Regions from separate parts of the Rhodococcus sp. UYP9 genome, predicted to be linked through region 1. Evidence: riboswitches for the same ligand, from Rfam matches in the RefSeq annotation. Region 1 holds a riboswitch; each other region holds the start of a gene.
What was found. Region 1 has a riboswitch for cobalamin ahead of metE (5-methyltetrahydropteroyltriglutamate--homocysteine S-methyltransferase). Riboswitches for the same ligand answer to the same signal wherever they lie in the genome.

Region 1 (5,457 bases):
GAGCCGTCCGCCTTCCGAAGGGCGTTCAAGCGGTGGACCGGACAGACACCGGGCGCGTATCGGTGAAGTACCTCTAAGAGAGACAGAACTCGTTGCCCTCCGGGTCGGCCATCGTGATCCACGTACTCGGGCCGAGCTGACCGCGATAGAGGATCGATGCTCCTGTGTCGACGAGGCTTTCTGCCACCGCTTCGCGGTCGTCTCCGATCCTCAGATCGAAATGTAGCCGGTTCTTCACTGTTTTCGACTCCGGAACCCACTGAAAGAGCACGCGCGGCGCCGAGGGTCGGTCGGAATCGACGATTGCGGCGCCGATCTTCCAGACGAGCCGACCGTCGAAGAGGAGTGTGTCGTCCTCGCTCGCGTGACCGGCGTCCACCATTTCTCGGATGAATCTCTCGTCCTGCTCCTCGACCTGCCAGTCGAGGGCCGCAGCCCACCATGCGGCCTGCTCATGGGGGTTGTCGCTGTCTATCGTGACCTGAATTTCGTATCCCATGCGCACACGATAGGACAAGACTGCGACAAAATTCGGCGGATCGATCGTTGGAACGTACGTTCGAATGACGCTACGATAGCGACCATGAGCGTGGAACTGCAGGGGTCGCTGTTCACCGACGGTGACGAGGACTTCGGTCCACTCGGATCCACGGTTACGCGACGCACTCTCACGAACGGCGCATGGATCGATGTACGCCCCGGATGGGCGAGCACCATGGACTTGTTCGATCGACTCGTCACCGACGTCGACTGGCGAGCCGAGCGCCGCCAGATGTACGACCGCGTGGTCGACGTGCCGCGCTTGGTGCGCTTCTACTCCGAACACGAGAGCTGGCCCGAGGCACGGTTGCTCGAGGCCAAGTCGACACTCGATGCGCACTATCGGGCCGAACTGGGCGAGCCCTTCGCCACTGCCGGATTGTGTTATTACCGGGACGGATCCGACAGCGTCGCCTGGCACGGAGACAACCTCGGCCGCAGCGCCACCGAGGACACGATGGTTGCCATCGTGTCACTCGGTGCCACCCGACAACTGATGTTGCGGCCGCGTGGCGGCGGCGCATCGTTGAAGTTCACACTCGGCCACGGCGATCTGATCGTCATGGGCGGTTCGTGCCAACGCACGTGGGAGCACGCCGTACCCAAGAGCACACGTGCCACCGGCCCTCGCGTCAGCGTGCAGTTCCGCCCGCGCGGCGTTCGCTGACCGCGGCCGCGAGTGCGTCGAGTTGTGCCGCAGTGGTGTCCCAATCCAGGCATGCGTCGGTGATCGACTGACCGTAGGTCAATTCGTTCGCATGGCCGAGAGTCAGATCCTGCCGTCCAGCTTCGATGAAGCTCTCCAACATGAGACCGACGATCCCCTGCTCGCCTGCTGCTAGCCGTGCCGACACGTCCGTCACGACATCGACCTGCTTGTTGTGGTCTTTTCGGCTGTTGCCGTGGCTCGCGTCGATCACCACTCGCTCGGGAAGATTCGACTTCCGGAGTCGCGCGATGGTGTCGGCGACAGTCTCCGCGTCGTAGTTCGGACCGTCGGTGCCGCCGCGAAGGATCACATGACAGTCGGGATTCCCGACGGTTCTGATCAACGCGGAATGACCGTCGAGATCAGTTCCGGGGAAGACATGACTCGACGCCGCCGCCCGCGTTCCGTCGACCGCGACCTGAACATCCCCCTCGGTCGAGTTCTTGATTCCGACGGGCATCGACAACGCGCTGCACAGTTGACGGTGCACCTGGCTGGCTGCGGTTCGTGCGCCGATGGCACCGTAGCTGACCAGGTCCGCAATGTACTGAGGGGTGATGGGGTCGAGGAATTCACATCCGACCGGAAGGCCGAGACTCGAGATGTCGACGAGCAGCTGGCGGCCCACACGGAGGCCTTCGTTGATGTCGAAACTGCCGTCGAGATGCGGGTCGTTGATCAGGCCCTTCCAGCCGAGAGTGGTCCGCGGCTTTTCGAAGTACACGCGCATGACGATGTGCAGGCGGTCGTCGAGTTCGGCGGCCTTCGTGGCCAATCTCCGGGCGTAGTCCATCGCCGCGGTGGTGTCGTGCACCGAGCACGGTCCGACGACGACGATCAGCCGGTCGTCACGTCCGTCGAGGATGTCGACGACGCCGTCGCGACCGCGTCGTACCACGGCTGCCACTGCATCGTCTGCCGCATGCTCACGCCGAACGGTCCGCGGCGACAGAAGCGGACTGATACTGATCGTCCGTCGATCGTCCAGAGCAGAATCGTGCAGAGCTGGGTCGATGGTGTTGATGTCGGTGGTGTTGGTGTCGATGGTCATGGAAAAAGATCCTGTTCCCAGACCGACTCGTTCACGGTGAATCCACGCGCACTTCGAGCCGGTCCGATTCCGGCTCGTGGGGTGGGGTGTCAGCGCATGGTGTCGCTGGCTGACCCACCCGGGGCCGGCCTGCTAAACCAAAGATACGTGCGCGTCATGATGCCGAGAGTAGCAGCCCTTTCTCCGGAGGCTGCCGAGCGCCTATGCTCATGCATGCAGTCGGTTCGCCCGCGGCCAAGAGGAGCCCCGAAGTCCGCAACGGCGACGCAAGAGGGAACCCGGTGAGAATCCGGGATTGTCCCGCAGCGGTATGCAGGAACGACCGCCGTCTATCAAGCACTGGAGAAGCCTCTCTGGGAAGCGACGGCCACTAGGAGCTTTTCTCGAGCTTTACTCGAAGAATCGCGCGCCTGCGAGTCCGAATACCTGCCTTCTGTGCTGCGCACGCCGTGCGTAGCGGTTCACCGCCCCGTGGAGTGGGCGAGTAGACCTGAAGTCTCGTCTTGGGCTCAGGCGTACTCGCGCGCACGGTGGTGTTCCACCCATCACGCCATGTATCTGGAGACACACGAAGTGACATTCGAATTCACCGCGACGGTTCTCGGTTCACCCCGAATCGGCCCGAAGCGCGAACTGAAGAAGGCTGTCGAGTCCTACTGGGCCGCAAAGATCGATGCCGCCGCGCTCGGCGCTGTCGCCAAGCACCTACGCGAGAACGACTGGCTTTCGCTGAAGGCCGCGGGGCTCGACTCCGTACCGATCAACACGTTCTCGTACTACGACCAGGTGCTCGACACCGCGGTCCTCCTCGGCGCCCTGCCCGAACGGGTAAGCGACATCGAGGACGATCTCGACCGGTATTTCGCCGCCGCGCGTGGTAACGACACCGTGCAGCCCCTGGAAATGACCAAGTGGTTCGACACCAACTATCACTACCTCGTGCCCGAGATCTCCCCGAGCACAACATTCACGCTCCACCCCGAGAAGATTCTCAGCGAACTGAACGAGGCTCGCGCACTGGACATTCCGGCCCGTCCGGTGATCGTCGGTCCGGTCACATTCTTGCTCCTCTCGAAATCTGTCGGCGGTGATGCTCCGCTGCTGGACCGTCTCGACGAAATCCTCCCGCTGTACGCGGATCTGTTGACACAGCTGTCCGACGCAGGTGCCGAATGGGTGCAGATCGACGAGCCTGCTCTCGTGGCGGATCGAACCGAAGCCGAACTCGCCGCCGCCGGACGCGCCTACGACTACCTCAGCGCCGTCGAGGGGAGGCCGGCGATACTGCTGGCGTCGTACTTCGGGTACCTCGGTGACGCGTTGCCCGTACTCGCCTCGACCGGTATCGAGGGATTGTCGGTCGATCTCACGGCCCCGGGAACCGTCGAGCAGGTCGCTGCGGTACCCGCTCTGGCGAGCAAGCTTCTCGTGGCAGGAATCGTCGACGGCCGCAATGTCTGGCGGACCGATCTGGACCGAGCTCTGGCCACGCTGGCGAGCCTGTTGGGCAGCGCCGGTGCGCTCGCCGTGTCGAGTTCCTGCTCGCTACTTCATGTTCCGTACACGCTCGACGCCGAGACGCAGATCGTGGATCCACTGCGGTCGTGGCTGGCGTTCGGCGCAGAAAAGGTCGAGGAGGTGACCGTGCTCGCGCGTGCACTTCGAGAGGGAACCGACTCTGTTGCAACCGAACTCGCTGCGGCACGCGTCGCTGCGGAATCCCGTCGCACCGACCCCCGAGTGCACGACAATGCGGTTCGCACGCGACTAGAGGGTGGTGTGGGAGTCGATCGCAGCCCCGCTGCCGACCGTCGGGTGGCCCAAGCTGCTCGACTCGACCTCCCGTCGCTTCCCACTACGACCATCGGTTCGTACCCGCAGACAACCCAGATCCGTATCGCCAGGGCCGAATTGCGCAAGGGCGAGATCGACGACGCCGAGTACGTGCGTCGCATGCAAGCGGAGATCGCCGATGTCATTGCACTGCAGGAGAAGTTGGGCCTCGATGTTCTCGTACACGGCGAGCCGGAGCGCAACGACATGGTGCAATACTTCGCGGAACATTTGCACGGCTTCGCGGCCACAGCCAATGGTTGGGTTCAGTCCTACGGTTCGCGTTGCGTGCGTCCGCCCATCCTGTTCGGTGATGTGAGCCGGGCGGGCGCGATGACCGTCGACTGGATCGCCTTTGCCCAGTCACTGACGGACAAGCCGGTCAAGGGCATGCTGACCGGCCCTGTGACGATCCTCGCGTGGTCGTTCGTTCGCGACGATCAACCGCTGGCCGACACCGCAGATCAGGTCGCACTGGCCATCCGCGACGAAACCGTCGACCTGCAATCGGCGGGGATTGCGATCGTCCAGGTGGACGAACCCGCACTACGCGAACTGCTCCCGTTGCGCGCAAAGGACAAGAATGCCTACCTGGACTGGGCTGTACGAGCATTCAAGCTGTCGACGTCAGGGGTAGCGGATTCCACGCAGATCCATACGCACCTGTGCTACTCGGAGTTCGGCGAGGTGATCGATGCGATCGTCGCACTCGATGCCGATGTGACGTCGATCGAGGCTGCTCGCTCCCACATGGAAGTCCTCGACGATCTCAACGACGTCGGATTCGATCTCGGCGTAGGTCCAGGGGTGTACGACATCCATTCACCGCGGGTTCCGAGCGTCGAGGAGATCACCGCCTCCTTGCAGGCCGCATTGAAGGCCGTTCCGGCAGGGCGCCTGTGGGTCAATCCGGATTGCGGGCTCAAGACCAGAGGTAACGCCGAGGTCGAAGCCTCGCTGCGCAATCTAGTAGAGGCCGCTGCTCTGGCTCGGTAGTTTCGAACCCTGACTGCACACTGTCTGGCTCGATCGGCGGAATCCCGTCGAAACGGCGAGATAGTGTGCAGTCAGCCCAGATAGGTTGCGAACAACTTAAACGTGCGCTACCTTTGTGCACGTGACCAACGAACTCGCACTCGATCGCCAGGTGTGCTTTGCGTTGTACTCGGCATCGCGAGCGACCACTGCCGCCTATCGCCCGATCCTCGACAAACTCGGGATCACCTACCCGCAGTACCTCGTGCTCCTTTTGCTGTGGGAAAAGGACGGGCGCGGCGTCCGTGACATCTGCACCGCACTCGATCTCGAAACCGGGACATTGTCC
Region 2 (5,457 bases), on a different contig from region 1:
CCTTGTTCGGTCCGACCCTTCCCCGCTTCACCGACCACACCATTACCGACCTAGCGGTCCTGCATCTGGAGTTGAACCGCATTCGTCAGCGCAAGGGGCTGACGTTCTGTCTCGGCGAGTCGGTCAGTGGGATCGCATGCGTGGCATCGGCGATTCGTGGCTACGAGGGTCCGGCCGGCGGTATCGCGCTGTGTGGGGAGATGCGGACTGCACAACTCGAGCGAGTTGCGCCTTTGGTGGTGGATGCCGCTCGTGAGGTCACGCGGACTCTGTTCCCCGAACTGGGAGCCCCTCGCCGTGCCCGCAAAGCTCTGTCGATGAAAGCCAACTGACCCCACCTCTGCATAGCGATGTGAGCTGGCGCACAATTGTCGGCAATGACTCAGTCGACAGGTCCCGAGCCTGCGCTGGCGGCAGGTGAAGACCCGCGCCGCTACGCGCAGATACTGGCGGCCGTCTACGACGCGACAATGGCGGGCGGTAAGGGTCCCGCCCGGCCGCGCGAGGTGATCGGCGACTCGTGGCGTCGGTTGCAGACTCTCGGGATCGATCCCGAACAGAAATCGATCTCACCCTCGCTCGTCGACATCTCCGATCTCGAGCTGAGCCGTCGAGATTCGGGTCTGTTCGACGTCCTCGACGATCTGGCTCGAGGTTTGGAATCGGTGGTCCAGGACGGCAACAACATTCTCGTCGTGGCGGATCGTCACGGGCGGGTGTTGTGGCGCAGTGGCTCGACATCGGTGCTCGATCGCGCAGACGGACTCGGATTCGTCGAGGGCGCCAGCTGGGCCGAGGATTCGGTAGGAACCAATGCCATCGGAACAGCGTTGGTTTCACGTCGGGCCGTGCAGATATTTTCCGCGGAACACTACGTGCGCAGTCACCATCCGTGGACGTGCGCAGGCGCGCCCATCAAGGACCCGCGCACCGGTCACGTCCTCGGCGCACTGGATGTCAGCGGGCCCGCAAACACCGTGCACCCGACGACCCTCGCATTGGTCGATGCCATTGCCCGTCTTGCCGAATTCCAACTGCGTGAACATCATCGGCAGAACTTGGACCGGCTGCGTTCGGTCGCTGCCCCCATGCTCGCCCGGCTGCATTCCCCCGCATTGGCCGTCGACGCCAACGGGTGGGTAGCGGCCACCTCGTCCATAGCGCTGCGCACTCGAGTTCTACTGCCCGAGGATCTGGCCACGGGACGATTCTGGATGCCGACGCTCGGTGTGTGTGAAGTCGAGCCGTTGCCCGGTGGTTGGCTCGTCCGGCCGACCGGGATGGCGGAGAGCGCATCGGTATCCGAGACGGCCGGGGCCACCACGATCTACATCGACTTACGCCATCCGCAGCACACGCGGGTACAGATCCGTAGCGAGGTCGGGGAGTGGACACACGAGCCGACGCCTCGTCACGCAGAGATTCTCTACCTCCTGGCGTGCCATCGGGAGGGGCGGACTGCGGCACAGATGGCGGCGGATCTCTTCGGTGACGGCGGAAGGGCGATCACCGTGCGAGCCGAAATGTCACGCCTCCGAAAGCAGTTGTCCGGCGTGGTCATGACCCAGCCCTACCGGTTCGACGCGTCGGCGACCGTCGAAATTTTGCTGCCCGAGGACATCAGCAGACTGCTGCCGCATTCTTCGGCACCCGCGGTTCGGGCACGACGTATCAGCTGACGACATGTTGAGCGCTCGGTAGGCGCGCTCGACTGCTGCCGAAAGCTCTCGTGCATACTGCTGGACGAAGCACTAAGCAAGCCAGTCGCAGGGGGAAGCCGGTCGAAATCCGGCGCTGACCCGCAACGGTGGGCTGTCTCTTCTCGTAGAGATGGCGAGTCCGATTACCCAGCGGCTGTGTGTGCGACACCTATTCGTCGTGGTCTACGAATCGGCAGTCCTGCGCGTGGGTGATTTTTTGCTGCGCGTCGACTCTCAATTTCGTGGCTCTGAGCTCCAGTGAGGTTCATATGTCACCATCTACTCCCTCCATCGTCCGAATTGTCGCGGTCGGATCCGCTGCAGCGCTGCTCTTCGCGGGCTGTTCGCGTGGCGACTTGGTAGACGCCACCTCGACCGGGGCCGCGTTCGACGAGCCGGTCTCCATCTCCAACTGCGACCTCACCCAGCAATTCGATGTCCCTCCGCAACGCATCGTTTCCATGAACGACCACGTCACCGAGGTGCTCATCGCGATGGGAGTCGCGGACCGGATCGTCGGGATGGGCTACCAGAACGCGTCGCCCACTGCGGAGACGGCAGATGCATTCGCACAGATCACCGGCCTCGCCGATGAATACCCGACGAAAGAGCAGATCCTCGATCTCGACCCCGACCTCGTCGTGGGCGGCATGCGAAGCGCATTCAACGACAAGGAAGGCCGCTCCCGCGAATCGTTCACCGACGTCGGCATCGCGACGTTCCTGTTCTCCGAGTATTGCGGATCGGGATTCCCCGACATCGGGATGCTCGAAGACGACTATTCCCAACTCGGTGAGATCCTGGGAGCCGAGGATGCTGCGAAAGACGTCACCGACGGGGTCGTGGCAGGCCTGAACGCGGTGGGCGAGAAATTGACCGGCGTGCCTCCGACCCCGACGTTCTTCTACGACTCCGGTGAAGACGTTCCCACGACCATCGGGGGCGTCGGCGTCGGGCAGGTCATCGCGGACTACGCCGGGGCGACGAACATCTTCCCCGAAGGCGAGCGGCCTTACCTGGACACGACGTGGGAGATCATCGGCGAACGCGCACCACAGGCGATCGTCGTCCTCGACTACGGTGATACCTCCGCGCAGGGCAAGATCGACTTCCTGAAAAGTCAACCGATCATGGCGACGACGCCTGCCGTCCAACGCGACAACTTCATCGTCGTACCGCTCGACGACTTCTTCGAGAGCCCGCGACTGGTGATGAGCGTGGACACCATCGCACGCGCACTGCACCCGGACCGGTTCCAGGACTGATGGCTACCGCCGTCGAAACACGCACTGCGCCTGTCGAACCCGCGTCGAACCGGCGTTCACGCTTTCCGCTCGGAGTGGTTCTTGCACTGCTGACCATCGGTCTTCTGGCTGCGATCGCCGCGGCAGCATCCTTCGGGTCGGTGCGGATTCCCGTCGGCGACGTCTGGGCGATCGTGATGCACAAGGTGATGCCGGGAGCGTTCGACTCCTGGTGGACCGAGGCTCGCGCAGTGATCGTCCTCGACTCACGTCTTCCGCGGTCGTTGACGGCAGCGGTCGTCGGTGCCTCGCTTGCGATCGCGGGCGGTGTCGCACAGGCAGTCACGCGTAACCCGCTTGCTGATCCGTACCTGCTGGGAGTCTCCTCGGGAGCGGGCTTCGGCGTCGTGGTGGTGATGGTGCTCGGTATCGGAGCGGGTGCGCTCGGGGTCTTCACCATTCCAGCGGCCGCCTTCATCGGGGCGATGATCCCGTTGTTCCTGGCATTGTTGATCGGTGGCAGGTACCCACAGTCGACGGCGATCATCCTCGTCGGCGTCGCATTGGGCGCCGTGTTCTCGGCGTTGATCACCTTCACTCTTCTCGTATTCGCCGACGAACACACCCTGAGCGGTGTGTTGCATTGGCTGGCAGGAGGATTCGGCGACGCGCGCTGGTCGACGCTGACTTTCCCCACTCTCGCACTCCTGGTGGTCGGCACCGTGGTGTTGCTCAGTGCGCCGCGGATTGACCTGCTGAAGACGGGTGACGACGGCGCCGCGGCTCTGGGATTGAACGTCCAGCGATTCCGTGTACTTCAGCTCCTGGCAGTCTCGATGCTTGCCGGTGCGGCCGTATCCGTCGGTGGCGGAATCGGTTTCGTGGGTTTGCTCGTACCTCATCTCGCGGGGTACATCGTCGGTACCCGGGCCATCAGGTTGCTTCCCGTGGCGGCGCTGCTCGGGGCGGTCGCGTTGGTGGGGGCAGATACGCTTGCGCGATCGGTTGCCAGCAGCACCGAGGTGCCGGTCGGAGTGGTCACCGCACTGGTCGGCGCACCGATCTTCGTGTTCATGCTCTCTCGTCAGTACGGAAGGGCCGAGCGATGACTCTGTCGATACACGAGGTCACTGCCCGGCTCGGATCACGAGAAGTGTTGCACAGCATCGATTTCAGCGTCCGCCCCGGGGAAATTCTGGGGCTCGTCGGACCCAACGGTTCAGGTAAGACCACGGCGCTGCGCTGCTGCTACCGTGCGCTGACACCGGCATCCGGTTCCGTCCTCGTCGACCATGTCGACACACGGTCGATGAAACGCGCGGAACTGGCCCGGACCGTCGGCGTCGCAGCACAGGAACCCGAGGCGTCCGTGGGACTGACGGTCCGAGAATCGGTCGCGCTCGGGAGGGTGCCGCACCGCGGCTGGTTCTCTCCCCCGACCGCATCCGACGACGAGGTAGTGGCATCCTGTTTGCATCGGATGGAATTGTCCGCTCTGGCCGACCGTGATGTCGGCGCATTGTCCGGCGGTGAGCGGCAACGTGTCTCCATTGCCCGCGCGCTGGCTCAACAGCCGCGCATTCTGCTGCTCGACGAGCCGACCAACCATCTCGATCTGCGCCACCAACTGATCGTCATGAGTGCCATTGCCGACCTTGCTGCCGACGGGCTCGCTATCGTCGTCACCGTGCACGATCTGCGTCTGGCCGTCGAGTACTGCTCCTCGCTGGCGGTTCTCGACGGTGGATCCGTCGTTGCCTCGGGCCCGACCGCCGAAGTGCTGACCGACACGTTGCTGGCGGAGGTGTTCGGGATTCGCGCGACGGTGCGTACCCATCCGAGGCCCGTCTTCGATGTACACGGGCTGGCGTGAGCGTCTATGCGCGTGCTGCGGCGCGAGTACCGGGCCTCGGTGAATACCTCGAAGGCCCGTTCGATCTTCCTGCGTCGGTGATGCTCGACGCCGACTGGATTCGGGCTCGCGTCGTCGACACCGGGGTGCGGTGGAACTGCGTCGACGATCGGGTCAACGGCACCCTGTGGTGGTATTCGGCCAGCTCGACCCTCGCTTTCGTTGCTGTCGCCACCGCGATGGTGACCGGTGAGGCCGCAGATCCAAGCCTCGATACCGCACGCTGCTTCCTGCGGCCCAACGGCTATCTAGGTGGGGTGAGCACCGAGCGGACCATCTCGACCGAGCAACTGGCACCCGCACTGGACGCAGCGTTCGCGCGCATCATCGACGTGCTCGCCGAGGTGTCGGGAGCCCGCCGACAGGCGTTGTGGGCAATCGCGACGGACTCCATCGCCAACCGCAGCCTCGACGTGGGGGCCGCCCTCGGTGACAGGACCATCGGCAGTCGCTTCGCTATGTCGTTGATCGCGAATATGCAGGAAACGCTGCCGTCGCCGAGATTCGTCGACGTGGGGGGCTGCCGGTTCACCCAACGCTGCTCGTGCTGCCTTTTGTACGAGACCGCGGGAGCCGACAAATGCACCAGCTGCCCTCGACG
Region 3 (5,457 bases), on a different contig from region 1:
GATGTCGCATCCGGCACTGCCATGTAGGAAGAGCGGGCCTATGCGCTCTCGCCCCACCATCACTGCATCGAGGTTGCGGCCCGGCAACCCCGTTGCGAGAGAGTGGTATCCAGGATCGATATAGTCCGGTCCCACCTTGAACGGCGCTACCCGGTCCCCCATGGCGCGGAGAGCAGCCATCATCCCGGTGGCTACCGTCGTTTTTCCGCTCCCCGATGCGGGCGCAGCGATGACGACGGCGGGAGCGGGACGGCTCACCATTCGATACCGCGCTGACCCTTTCGGCCCGCATCCATCGGATGTTTGACCTTGGTCATTTCGGTGACGAGATCGGCGGCATCTATCAGCGCCTGCGGTGCGTCACGTCCGGTGACGACGACGTGTTGATTACCCGGCCGGTTCACGAGCACCTCGACCACCTCGTCGATATTCACCCACCCCCACTTGAGTGGGTAGGTGAATTCGTCCAACACGTAGAAGCGGTGCGTCTCCTCGCTCAATCTTCGAGAGATTTCGGCCCAGCCTTCAGCAGCTGCGGCGGCGTGGTCGACGTCCGAACCCTTCTTGCGCGTCCAGGACCACCCCTCGCCCATCTTGTGCCACTCGACGGCCCCGCCGGTGCCCTGAGTCTCGTGCAGTTCGCCGAGTAGTTTGAATGTCGATTCCTCGCCGACCTTCCATTTCGCACTCTTCACGAACTGGAACACTCCGACGTCGAATCCTTGATTCCACGCCCGCAGTGCCATCCCGAAGGCCGCCGTAGACTTGCCCTTGCCCGGCCCGGTGTGCACTGCGAGAAGTGCTTGATTGCGGCGCTGACGCGTAGTCAGGCCGTCGTCGGGAACGGTTCCCGCAAGTGGTACTCCCTGTGGCATTGCTCGTCCTCTCAGGCCGCTGCGCGAACGACGGCGGCCACATGCTCTGCCGAAAGGTCGGCAAGCCGCACGTAGCCACCCTGTAGATGCCGGGCGAAATCGGCGGCCAGTCCGAGACGGACCATGCCCGATTCGCAGTCCACGACAACCGACGCAGTCCCGTCGGCTGCCAGACGCGACGCAGCGATACGTGCGCGCCCGACCGGATCGACACCGCCCGTCGCTCGCCCATCGGTCATCGCGACGACGAGCGCACGGCGCAGCGGATCTCTGACCTTCTCTCGAAGGACGACCTCACGTGCCCGCAGGAAGCCCTGTGCCAGTGGCGATTTCCCACCGGTCTTCATTCTGCGCAAGCGGGTGACAGCGACGTCGACGCTCGACGTCGGCGGGAGAACCAACTCGGCCTCGCGCCCTCGAACAGTGATGACCGCAACCTTGTCGCGCCGTTGGTATGCATCGCGCAGTAGCGACAGCACTGCTCCCGTCACGGCGGACAACCGATCACGTGCAGCCATCGATCCGGATGCGTCGACAACGAACACGATGAGGTTGCCTTCGCGACCTTCACGAATCGCCCCGCGTAGGTCCGCGGGCTCGAGTCGGAACTTTCCGGATGTTCGTCCGCGCGCGACTTGATCCTCGGCCGCGGCGAACAATGTCCCGATGAGGTGAAGTCCCTTGCCGCGCTCGGTGGTCGGGCGCACCACCCGCCCCTGCGCAGCACGCGACCGGGAGCGACGGCCGGGCGCTCCCTCGCCGACACCGGGAACTTCCATCAACCGCGCGCGAAACTGCGATCCGGGAGCTGCTGCATCACGGTCACGAGATCCGTTGCCGGACGGTGGATCCGACTGGTCCGGTCTGGGTGCACCACCGCCGTCGTCATCCGGATCAGGTCCTGAATCCGTAGGTTCGGGATCGGTAGGTTCGGGATCGGTCGGTTCGGGATCGGTCGGTTCGTCGGACTTCTGGCCGGATTCCGGCTTCGCGGAGTCGGCCTGTTCTGCGGCCTCGCGCATGGCATCGTCGAGTGCACTCTCGTCGATCCCCGGCTCGTCGAACGGGTCACGCCTGCGGCGATGCGGCAATGCCAATTCCGCAGCGACCCGCACGTCGGACTCCTCGACCTTCGGCGAGCCTCGCCATGCCGCGTGCGCCGAAGCGGTCCTTGCGACTACGAGGTCCGCTCGCATCCCGTCGACGTCGAACGACGCACACAATGCCGCAATTCGACGAAGTTCGGTGTCGTCGAGTTCCACTTGATCCAATACGAGTCGAGCCGCGACGATATGTGCGGCGATGTCCGCGTCCTCGTCGGCATAGCGTGCAGCAAACGTAAAGGGGTCGCGCTCGTAGTTCAGACGCCTTCGCACGACGTCCATTCGGATGTCCACGTCGCGAGAGGCAGTGACCTCCACGGCGAGCCCGAAGCGATCCAACAGCTGTGGTCTAAGCTCGCCCTCTTCGGGATTCATCGTTCCCACGAGGACGAACTGCGCGGGATGCGAATGTGAAACCCCGTCGCGTTCGATGTGGACACGCCCCATCGCAGCGGCGTCGAGCAGAACATCGACCAGGTGATCATGCAGAAGGTTCACCTCGTCCACGTACAGCACTCCCCGATGGGCTGCGGCCAACAATCCCGGCTGGAATGCACGTTCGCCGTCTCGCAGCACCTTCTCGAGATCGAGCGAACCGACCACGCGGTCCTCGGTCGCGCCGACCGGAAGCTCTACCAACCGGGCTGGTCGGCTCTCGCCATCGTCCTCGATGTTCGGAAGCAGCGTCGCGAGTGCGCGTACGACAGTGGACTTCGCCGTCCCCTTCTCACCGCGGACGAGGACACCACCGATTCCTGGGTGCACCGCACACAGGATCAATGACAATCGAAGCTGGTCTTGGCCGACTATCGCGCTGAACGGATAACCGGGTTCTGAAGATCCAACGGCCTGCTGCACTTTCGATCCCCTTCATTCCTCGGTTTCCGCGCCGAGGACTTTCGATGCCCACCGAAGAAGTGGACAAAGTAATTTCGATGCTGTGCGGTGATCTGGCTTACGAGGCTGCCGACAATCGGCCTACTCGTACACAGTGGCGGGACCGCGCCTGAATCACACAGGACTTCCCCGCATCAGCTCCGTTGATCGAACCCTACCGTCGTTCGACCTTACTGCCGCCCGACGCCTCTCCCCACGGGGTTCCGCCGCCCCGACGCATGGGCGTGTGCGGAATCCCGTCTTCGAGAACTTCCTCACCATCGGGAAGAAAGCCGTGTTTCGCGTACATGTCCACCAGGTAGCTCTGTGCGTTGATACGACAAGGAGAGGACCCGACCTCGGCAAGGGCAGCACGCAAGATACGCGTGGTGTGCCCCTGCCCCCGCGCCGAGCGCTGCGTGCACAGACGGCCGATGCGGAAGGCCTTCTCGCCGTTGTCGTGCTCCTCGAGCAGACGCAGCGTGCACACCACTTCGCCGTCACGTTCGAGCCAGAAGTGCCTCGTCTCGGTGAGCAGATCTCGACCGTCGAGTTCGGGGTAGGCACACGCCTGCTCGACGACGAAAACCTCGACACGCAGCTTCAGCAGGTCGTACAGGGTCTTGTTGGACAGGTCCAATGCCCAGGAGCGCTTGAGGGCAGCAGCTTGCGTTGTCATAGGCCTGTTGCTATCACACGCCGGTGTGCTGTGCGAGTTGGGACGACTCGTCCAGCTCGAGCGCACGCGAGGTCCAGTCGAATATTTCGCGGAACAGCGAACGATCCTCTGCCAATTTGACCCCGAGCGAAGGCACCATTTCCTTGAGCTTGGGCTGCCACGCCTCGTAGCGGTCGCCGAAGCAACGCTGCAACACATCGAGCATCGCCGGTACCGCGGTGGAAGCACCCGGCGACGCACCGAGCAGGCCCGCGATCGTTCCGTCTGCAGCGTTGATCACCGCAGTGCCGAATTCGAGAACTCCGCCGCGGCCCTTCTTTCGAATCACCTGGACTCGCTGCCCGGCGGTGACGATCTCCCAGTCCTTGTCGAGAACCTTGGGTGCGAATTCACGAAGCGTGTCCACGCGATCGGCCTGCGACTGCGACAGTTCGCTCAGCAGGTACTTCACGAGTCCGAGCTCGGTGACGCCCACGCCGAGCATCGACATCAGGTTCCCCGGCTTGACCGACGAAGGAAGATCGGTCAACTTTCCTTCCTTGAGGAACTTCGGCGACCATCCTGCGTACGGACCGAAGAGCAAACCGGGCTTCCCGCCGATGACACGTGTGTCGAGGTGGGGCACCGACATCGGGGGCGCACCTACCGACGCCTTGCCATACACCTTGGCCGAGTGCTGATCGATGAGCTCGGGGTTGGTGCAGCGCAGCCATTCACCGCTGACCGGGAACCCTCCGAAGCCCTTGATCTCGCTGATGCCCGATTTCTGGAGCAGATGCAAAGCACCGCCACCCGCGCCGACGAACACGAACTTGGCGTTGACCGTCTTCTTGGAACCGGTGCGAAGGTTTGCCACCTTGACGTCCCACGTTCCGTCCGACTGCTTCGAGATGTTGCGCACGTCGTTTCCGAAGTGCACGGTGGCGCCGGCGCCGGAGAGGTAGTTCAGAAGTTGGCGGGTGAGCGCGCCGAAGTCGACGTCCGTTCCGTTGTCGCTCCAGTTGAGGGCGACGGGATCGGAGAAGTCGCGGCCCGCACCCATGAGGGGAAGTCGACGCGTGAACTCGTCCGGACTGTCGATGTACTCCATACCTTCGAACAGCGGATTCGAAGCCAGGGCGTCGTATCGAGCCTTCAGGTACTTGGTGTTGTCCTTACCATGCACGAAGCTCACGTGCGGGATCGGATTGATGAAGTTCTTCGCGTCGCTCAGAATGCCCGTTTCCAGGCTGTGCGCCCAGAACTGACGGGAAACCTGGAACTGCTCGTTGACGTTGAGCGCCTTGGCGATGTCGACGGAACCGTCTTTGTTCTGCGGCGTGTAATTGAGCTCACACAGCGCGGAATGGCCGGTGCCGGCGTTGTTCCATGCGTCACTGCTTTCGGCGGCAGCGGCGTCGAGACGCTCGTACACATCGATCGACCAATCGGGCTCCAACTGTCGAAGCAGTGCCCCGAGAGTTGCGCTCATGATTCCGGCGCCGACGAGGACCACATCGGTTTTCACTCGCTTGACCTGCTCTTGATTGGAGCGCTGTTCATTTGACACTGGAGATTCGACTTCCTTGTTCGTGAGTACTCGCGTGAGGAAACTCTGCTCAGGTGGCGGCTACATTACCCGGCCGTAGATACCCGACTCGAAGCGCTTTCAAGCTCTTCTTCGATTGTGCTCTCGAAGTGCACTTTGCACCTGCTACTACAGTTGTGATCTGTGACTACCTGGGTACCCGATGTCCTCGGCGACGGCTACGAGCAGACGACCATTCCCCTCGGCGCAGATCCGGATGGTGAAGGCCAGGTCGAGGCGACTCTCGTTCGGTACCAACCGGCAGATACACCGTCTTTCGACCGGGCGGTGATCTACGTTCACGGCTTCACCGACTACTTCTTCCAACAGCATCTGGCAGAACATTTCGCAGCCAAA

Region 2: another riboswitch for cobalamin. It lies ahead of ABIB36_RS07775 (ABC transporter substrate-binding protein); the one in region 1 lies ahead of metE (5-methyltetrahydropteroyltriglutamate--homocysteine S-methyltransferase).
Region 3: another riboswitch for cobalamin. It lies ahead of ABIB36_RS10570 (magnesium chelatase subunit D family protein); the one in region 1 lies ahead of metE (5-methyltetrahydropteroyltriglutamate--homocysteine S-methyltransferase).

What each region holds. Positions count from the first base shown of each region.
Region 1 is NZ_JBEPPH010000001.1:261,877-267,333, forward strand. It holds gene ABIB36_RS01330 (AraC family transcriptional regulator) at 1-66, shown strand, start outside; gene ABIB36_RS01335 (VOC family protein) at 74-499, opposite strand; gene ABIB36_RS01340 (alpha-ketoglutarate-dependent dioxygenase AlkB) at 584-1,207, shown strand; gene ABIB36_RS01345 (3-deoxy-7-phosphoheptulonate synthase) at 1,173-2,300, opposite strand; cobalamin riboswitch at 2,504-2,748, shown strand; gene metE (5-methyltetrahydropteroyltriglutamate--homocysteine S-methyltransferase) at 2,874-5,129, shown strand; gene ABIB36_RS01355 (MarR family winged helix-turn-helix transcriptional regulator) at 5,251-5,457, shown strand, end outside.
Region 2 is NZ_JBEPPH010000002.1:308,771-314,227, forward strand. It holds gene ABIB36_RS07765 (IclR family transcriptional regulator) at 1-332, shown strand, start outside; gene ABIB36_RS07770 (GAF domain-containing protein) at 378-1,679, shown strand; cobalamin riboswitch at 1,724-1,869, shown strand; gene ABIB36_RS07775 (ABC transporter substrate-binding protein) at 1,970-2,965, shown strand; gene ABIB36_RS07780 (FecCD family ABC transporter permease) at 2,965-4,053, shown strand; gene ABIB36_RS07785 (ABC transporter ATP-binding protein) at 4,050-4,817, shown strand; gene ABIB36_RS07790 ((2Fe-2S)-binding protein) at 4,814-5,457, shown strand, end outside.
Region 3 is NZ_JBEPPH010000003.1:182,227-187,683, forward strand. It holds gene ABIB36_RS10560 (cobyrinic acid a,c-diamide synthase CobB) at 1-261, opposite strand, end outside; gene cobO (cob(I)yrinic acid a,c-diamide adenosyltransferase) at 255-875, opposite strand; gene ABIB36_RS10570 (magnesium chelatase subunit D family protein) at 887-2,836, opposite strand; adenosylcobalamin-variant (AdoCbl-variant) riboswitch at 2,914-3,016, opposite strand; gene ABIB36_RS10575 (GNAT family N-acetyltransferase) at 3,030-3,533, opposite strand; gene mqo (malate dehydrogenase (quinone)) at 3,547-5,082, opposite strand; gene ABIB36_RS10585 (alpha/beta hydrolase) at 5,245-5,457, shown strand, end outside.